2 regions of the Pseudomonas sp. NA-150 genome follow, and region 1 is predicted to be linked to the other one. Evidence: predicted binding sites of a transcription regulator. Region 1 holds the regulator's gene; the other holds the start of a gene.
What was found. The regulator FliA, encoded in region 1, starts transcription of late flagellar genes. The targets are predictions, from matches to a motif close to CTAAAGTTTNNNNNNNNNNNGCCGNTAA.
Positions count from the first base shown of each region.

Region 2: motA (flagellar motor stator protein MotA) is a predicted target of FliA. The motif match lies at 1,352-1,379, and genes of this name have one in related genera.

Region 1 covers NZ_CP172305.1:4,766,639-4,770,054, forward strand. The annotation lists gene ACF0H7_RS22505 (protein phosphatase CheZ) at 1-326, opposite strand, end outside; gene ACF0H7_RS22510 (chemotaxis response regulator CheY) at 346-720, opposite strand; gene fliA (RNA polymerase sigma factor FliA) at 977-1,720, opposite strand; gene fleN (flagellar synthesis regulator FleN) at 1,714-2,547, opposite strand; gene flhF (flagellar biosynthesis protein FlhF) at 2,663-3,416, opposite strand, start outside.
Region 2 covers NZ_CP172305.1:6,159,022-6,162,437, reverse strand. The annotation lists gene ACF0H7_RS28840 (HDOD domain-containing protein) at 1-1,238, opposite strand, end outside; gene motA (flagellar motor stator protein MotA) at 1,446-2,297, shown strand; gene motB (flagellar motor protein MotB) at 2,301-3,353, shown strand.

The DNA of each region.
Region 1 (3,416 bases):
TGCTCAACCAGATCCATGGTCCGGTTGGCCGCATTCTCGGTCAGCCTGACCACGTATGACAGGCGTTCGGTGGCGTCGGTGATCTGCGAGACTTCCTCGGCCTGTGGCATGTTCGGGTCGATCTGGAAATTGACGATCGCGCTGTGCAACTCGCGGGTCAATTTGCCGACTTCCTGATACAGGCCACGGTCACGAGTCTGATTCAGCTCATGGATGAGTTGCACAGCATCGCCAAACCTGCCTTTTTCAAGGCTCTGGACCAATTCCTGTGCGTGTTTTTTCAGGGTCGACTCAAAGTCGCCCATTGACGATTCGTTCTGCTCCATAGAGCCCTCGCGGCAAACATCAGCTATTGACGCGCTCGAAGATCTTTTCGATCTTTTCTTTCAGCACTTGGGCTGTGAAGGGCTTGACCACGTAACCGTTCACACCGGCCTGAGCGGCCTCAATGATCTGATCACGCTTGGCTTCGGCCGTCACCATCAACACCGGCAGGTGCTTGAGGCGCTCATCGGCACGCACGTGGCGCAGCAAGTCGATGCCGGACATGCCAGGCATGTTCCAGTCGGTCACCAGAAAGTCGAAGCTGCCGCTTTGCAGCATCGGCAGCGCGGTTGTCCCGTCATCTGCTTCCGCGGTGTTGGTGAACCCCAGGTCACGCAACAGGTTTTTAATGATCCGCCGCATCGTTGAGAAGTCATCAACGATGAGGATTTTCATGTTCTTGTCCAATTCGACCTCCAAGCAGTCTTTAACGTATCCAGCACCTGAATACGCTGTTCAATCAAAACGGGCACAGCACGCAATGGCTGCACGAAACGATGACGGGCTTGGTAATCAACAGATCGGAAAACAGGCACAGCAGGCCACAAGGCCCTGACTGACCGGCTCCTGCCTAGTCTTGTTCTTCGCTCGTAACGCTTTGCACAGCCGGCTTACAGACAACCTGCGACCACCAAGGGTCACACATGGCCTGTCAACGCGCTCGCCACTCCCCCAAACGCCCTCGCAAACGAGCTGCGCACTGGCTGTGTAACTGGCTGACCCGAGACTCGCTGACCCCCAATACTTCACCGATTTCCTTGAGGTTCAGCTCTTCGTCGTAGTACAGCGCCAACACCAGTCGCTCACGCTCTGGCAAATTGGCTATCGCATCGGCTAACGCGGCCTGGAAGCGTTCATCTTCAAGGTCCCGCGACGGCTCAAGCTGAGCGCTTGCGCCATCCTCATGCAGCCCTTCGTGTTCGCCGTCCTGCAACAGGTCGTCAAAACTGAATAAGCGACTGCCCAAGGTGTCGTTCAAAATCCCGTAATAATCATCGAGACTTAACTGGAGTTCGGCCGCAACTTCGTGATCTTTAGCGTCACGACCCGTTTTAGATTCAATTGCCCGAATCGCGTCGCTCACCATGCGCGTATTTCGATGCACCGAACGCGGGGCCCAATCGCCCTTGCGCACTTCATCGAGCATGGCGCCACGGATACGAATCCCGGCGTAGGTCTCAAAACTGGCGCCTTTGGTGGCGTCGTATTTGGTCGATACCTCGAGCAAGCCGATCATGCCGGCCTGGATCAGATCCTCGACCTGTACGCTCGCCGGCAAACGCGCCAGCAAGTGATAGGCAATGCGTTTGACCAGCGGCGCATAGCGCTCGATCAGCTCGTACTGGGAGTCTTTGGATGACTTGCTGTACATGCGGTAGCCGCTGGCGGTCATGATACGGGTCCTGCACTCGTCTGATGTACGAGTCGCTCTACGAAAAATTCCAGGTGCCCACGCGGGTTCGCCGGCAACGGCCAGGTGTCGACTTTCTGCGCAATGGCCTTGAACGCAAGGGCGCACTTGGAGCGCGGAAACGCTTCATACACCGCACGTTGTTTCTGTACGGCCTTGCGCACGCATTCGTCGTACGGCACAGCACCCACGTATTGCAGGGCGACGTCGAGGAAGCGGTCGGTGACCTTGGTCAGCTTGGCGAACAGGTTGCGGCCTTCCTGCGGGCTCTGCGCCATGTTGGCGAGCACGCGGAAGCGGTTCATGCCGTAATCGCGGTTGAGCAATTTGATCAGGGCGTAGGCATCGGTGATCGAGGTCGGTTCGTCGCAGACCACCAGCAGCACTTCCTGGGCGGCGCGGACAAAACTGACTACCGAGTCACCAATACCTGCAGCGGTGTCGATCACCAGTACGTCGAGGTTGTCGCCGATGTCACTGAACGCCTGAATCAGCCCGGCGTGTTGCGCCGGTGTCAGGTGAACCATGCTCTGCGTGCCCGAGGCCGCCGGTACGATACGAATGCCGCCTGGCCCCTGAAGCAAGACGTCACGCAGCTCGCAACGCCCTTCGATGACGTCTGCCAGGGTGCGTTTCGGGGTCAGTCCCAGCAGGACATCGACATTTGCCAGACCCAGATCGGCATCCAGCAACATGACGCGCCGGCCGAGCTCAGCCAGTGCCAGCGAGAGGTTCACTGACACGTTAGTCTTACCGACGCCACCTTTGCCGCCAGTCACTGCGATAACCTGTACGGGATGCATGCTGCCCATGTTATTTCTTTACCTTGTGTTGCTTAGACCGAGGCCACATTACTGAATGCAGGGGTGCTGGTTGTGTGAACAGCGCCCCACAGTTCGTGATGTAGGTACATTCCAATGTCATGCCTTACCCAACCCGCTTGTTAGGGTTGTGATAAAGATCCGCGAACATGTCTGCCATAGCTTCCTCGCTAGGCTCTTCCTGCATTTGCACACTGACCGCGCGACTGACCAGTTGGTGCCGTCGCGGCAAGTGCAAATCATCCGGAATTCGCGGCCCGTCCGTGAGGTAAGCCACCGGTAATTCATGGCTTATGGCCAAACTTAATACTTCCCCCAGACTGGCGGTTTCATCCAGCTTGGTAAGAATGCAGCCGGCCAGACCACAACGTTTATAGCTGTGGTAGGCGGCGGTTAGAACCTGCTTCTGGCTAGTCGTTGCCAGCACCAGGTAATTACGCGCCTTGATCCCACGCCCGGCAAGACTTTCCAACTGCATGCGCAGTGCCGGGTCGCTCGCTTGCAGGCCTGCGGTGTCGATCAAGACCACCCGCTTGCGCAACAAGGGTTCCAACGCCTGTCCCAATGATTGACCCGGATCGATATGGGTCACTGACACATTGAGAATCCGGCCCAGGGTTTTCAGTTGCTCCTGAGCACCGATGCGGTAGCTGTCCATGCTCACCAGTGCAATGTTCTGCGGACCGTATTTCAAGACATACCGCGCGGCCAGCTTCGCCAGCGTAGTGGTCTTGCCCATGCCCGCCGGACCGACCATGGCGATCACGCCACCTTCTTCCAGCGGCTCGACGTCAGGGGTCACGATCATCCGCGCCAGGTGCGCCAACAACATGCGCCACGCCTGACGGGGCTCTTCAATA
Region 2 (3,416 bases), 1.4 Mb from region 1:
AGGCTGGCGGCTTCTTTGTCCAGTCCGGCAATCTGATGTACGCGTAGCGTGGTCATGCTGCGATCGGTCATCAGCAGCATGACCCGTTGCATGCCACAGGCGACCAAGGCGTCACGAGCGACGGTGGTCAGGTGCATGGCGTTGTTGAACGGGCTCGGCTCCAGCAGCAGCTCGGCGCAGTACTTGCGCCAGGTCTGCAGGGCTTCGGCCGACGGAGGCGGGGCAGGCAGCAGGCCGCGATGTACGCGCCGGGTTTCCCACGGCCAGATCAGCGCTTCCGCCGGATGCCACAGGCCAGCCGCCCAATGCTTGCGCGCGCTGGCTGCCGCATTTTGGTGTACTTGTTGCTGAAGTTCTTCCAGCGGCTGCTGCTGGTAAAGGCTGGTCAAAAGTTGCCAGCGCTGGCTGTGCGGGCTGTCCCAGGCTTGTTGCGCCGACAGGGCGATGCCGCTGGCCAGTAACACGGTATTGGCGGGCTGATTGAGCCAGCGTCGCAACGCAGGGTCTGCGTCGAGCAATTGGCGTTGGTGCAGAGGGTCTTGGTAGTCGCGGGCAATGCGCAGCACTTTAACCAGCAGGCGGCGGTCGTTGATCAGTGCGTGGTAACCCTGGGTTACCCACATCGGCAGGCGCCAAACGTCAGCCAGCGCCAGGCATAACGTGAGCAGACGCACGCCGAACAATTGCATCTCGACTTCTTTTGCCGACTCGCCCTTATGAATGACGCGCAGCTCCCACTCTTCGAGCAGCTTGGGGTGAGCCAGCGCCATCGGCCACAGCGGCGATAAAAACAGCAGGCTGCCCCAGTGGATGTCTTGCCAGAGTCGCGCCAGACGATTGGCGAACAAGCCGTTGGCCTGTTGCGTCGAGTGCTGGCTGACCATCTGCAATTGGCGCAGGGTCGGGGGAATCTCTTGCTCATCGAGGGCGGGCAAGCGTTGCAGCAGCTCTTCAGTGCGTTTCAACCCCAGTCGATTGATCGCCACCTCAAGGCTTTCCGCCGGTTCGGTGATGCCGGTGCTGTGGTGATTGGCCTCGCGCAACACACTGAGTACCAGCGCCGGGCTTTCCTGCATCAGATCGGCGATATCACGTATCGAGCTGCGGCTATCGGCCAGCGCGGCGATGACGCGTTCGTGACTGGCAAAAGGTACAGGCAAACGGATGGCATCCAGCTGTCTGAGCCAGATGTCGAGACTGCGTGGTACGGGGAGCTGTGCTGGGGTTTCAGGAGGCATGCAAGAGGCCTGTACGACTGAGTGTTTAGACAATTTCGGATGCCGCATACCAACTAAGACCAAATGCCAGAGCGCCCGCTACAAGGGTCGAACTGGCTTTTCGCCTGAACTGACTATAGTCTGGCGCACTTATGCCGATAAGTAGAAGAAGAGTTTCAAGAACTTCCGCTCATGACCTCGAACCTGACTCAGTAAGAACTCTCCCCTATGGCTAAAATTATCGGCATCATTGTCGTTTTCGCGAGCATCCTCGGCGGATACGTCTTATCACACGGCAAGATTGGTGCACTGATTCAGCCTTTTGAGGTCATGATTATCGGTGGTGCGGCGTTTGGTGCTTTCTTGCAGGCCAACCCGGGTCACATGACGATGCACGTGATCAAAAAGTCGCTGGGGATGTTCAGTTCGCGCTTCAATCATGCGTTCTACCTGGAAATTTTGGGTCTGGTCTACGAAATCCTCAACAAGAGTCGTCGTGAAGGCATGATGGCGATTGAGGGTGATATCGAAGACGCAGCGGCAAGTCCGATTTTCGCTAAATATCCGGCCGTCCTCAAGGACGCGCGTATGACTGCATATGTCTGTGACTACCTGCGCATCATGTCCTCCGGGAACATGGCGCCGCACGAGCTGGAAGGTTTGTTCGACATGGAATTGCAGAGCATGAAGGAAGAGCTGGAGCATCCATCCCATGCCGTGACCGGGATTGCCGACGGTATGCCGGGTTTCGGTATCGTTGCGGCGGTACTCGGGATTGTGGTGACCATGGCGTCGCTGGGTGATGGTGATCAGGCGGCCATCGGTATCCACGTAGGTGCGGCACTGGTGGGTACCTTCTTCGGTATTCTCGCCGCGTACGGTTTCTTCGGTCCGTTGGCGACGTCCCTGGCTCACGATGCCAAGGAAGAGTTGAACGTGTTCGAAGCGATCAAGGCGTCGCTGGTTGCTTCGGCGTCTGGCATGCCGCCATCGCTGGCGGTGGAATTCGGTCGCAAGGTTCTCTATTCCTCGCATCGCCCCAGTTTCAGTGAGCTGGAACAAGCGGTTCGCGGTCGCTGATTCATGGAAAATAATCAGCCGATAATCGTCAAGCGCGTCAAGCGCTATGCCGCCGGGCACCATGGTGGCGCCTGGAAAATCGCTTTCGCCGACTTCGCGACGGCAATGATGGCGTTCTTCCTGGTGCTGTGGCTGATGTCCTCGGCCACCCCGCAGCAGAAAATCGCCATCGCCGGTTACTTCAAAGACCCCATCGGGTTTTCGGAAAGCGGCACGCCTTACATCATCGATCTGGGCGGCTCGCCTGCGCTGGCGCCGGACAAGACGTTGAACCCGGAGATCAAGTCCGAGCCGCAGCCGGACAAGATCAAGGTCGACACTGATCAGGTGGAAACCCTGGCCGAGCAGGTCGAGCAAGAGCGTCTGGAAATGCTCCTGCAAGAGTTGCAAACCAAGGTTGACGAAAATCCGCAGTTGAAGAAATTCAAGGACCAGATCTCGTTTGAGATCACCCAGGATGGTTTGCGTATCCAGATCATGGATGCCGAAAACCGGCCGATGTTCGACCTGGGCAGCGCGCGCTTGAAGCCATATTTCGAAGACATCCTGTTGGCCATGGCTGACACCATCAAGGCCGTGCCGAACAAGATCAGTATCAGTGGTCACACCGATGCCACGCCGTATGCGGGCACTGGCGAATTCGGTAACTGGGAATTGTCGGCGAATCGTGCGAACGCGGCGCGGCGTGCATTGGTGGCGGGTGGTTACCCGGATCCACAAGTGGCGCGGGTTGTAGGCTATGCGTCGTCGTCGCTGTATGACAAAGAGCATCCGCAGAGCCCGATCAACCGTCGGATCGACATCATCGTGCTGACCAAGAAAGCCCAGCAACACATGGAAGGCGATCAGACACCTGCGACAACACCGGCTACCCCGACAACGCCGCCGGCGGCACCTGATCTCAGCAAGCCGGCAGCGCCAGGTTCCGGGGCGCCAGGTGCTTCGGCAACGCCTCCAGCGGCCACTTCGCAAGAGCCTTTGCCGGCGCACGAGCTTAGGCAAAAGCTGAACATCTTCGAAGATGGCGTGCTGAAGATGGACGAGACCAAGAAGTAACGGGTCGACGCTAATCTTTGTAGGAGCTGCCGCAAGCTGCGATCGACCGGGAGCCGGTCGTTT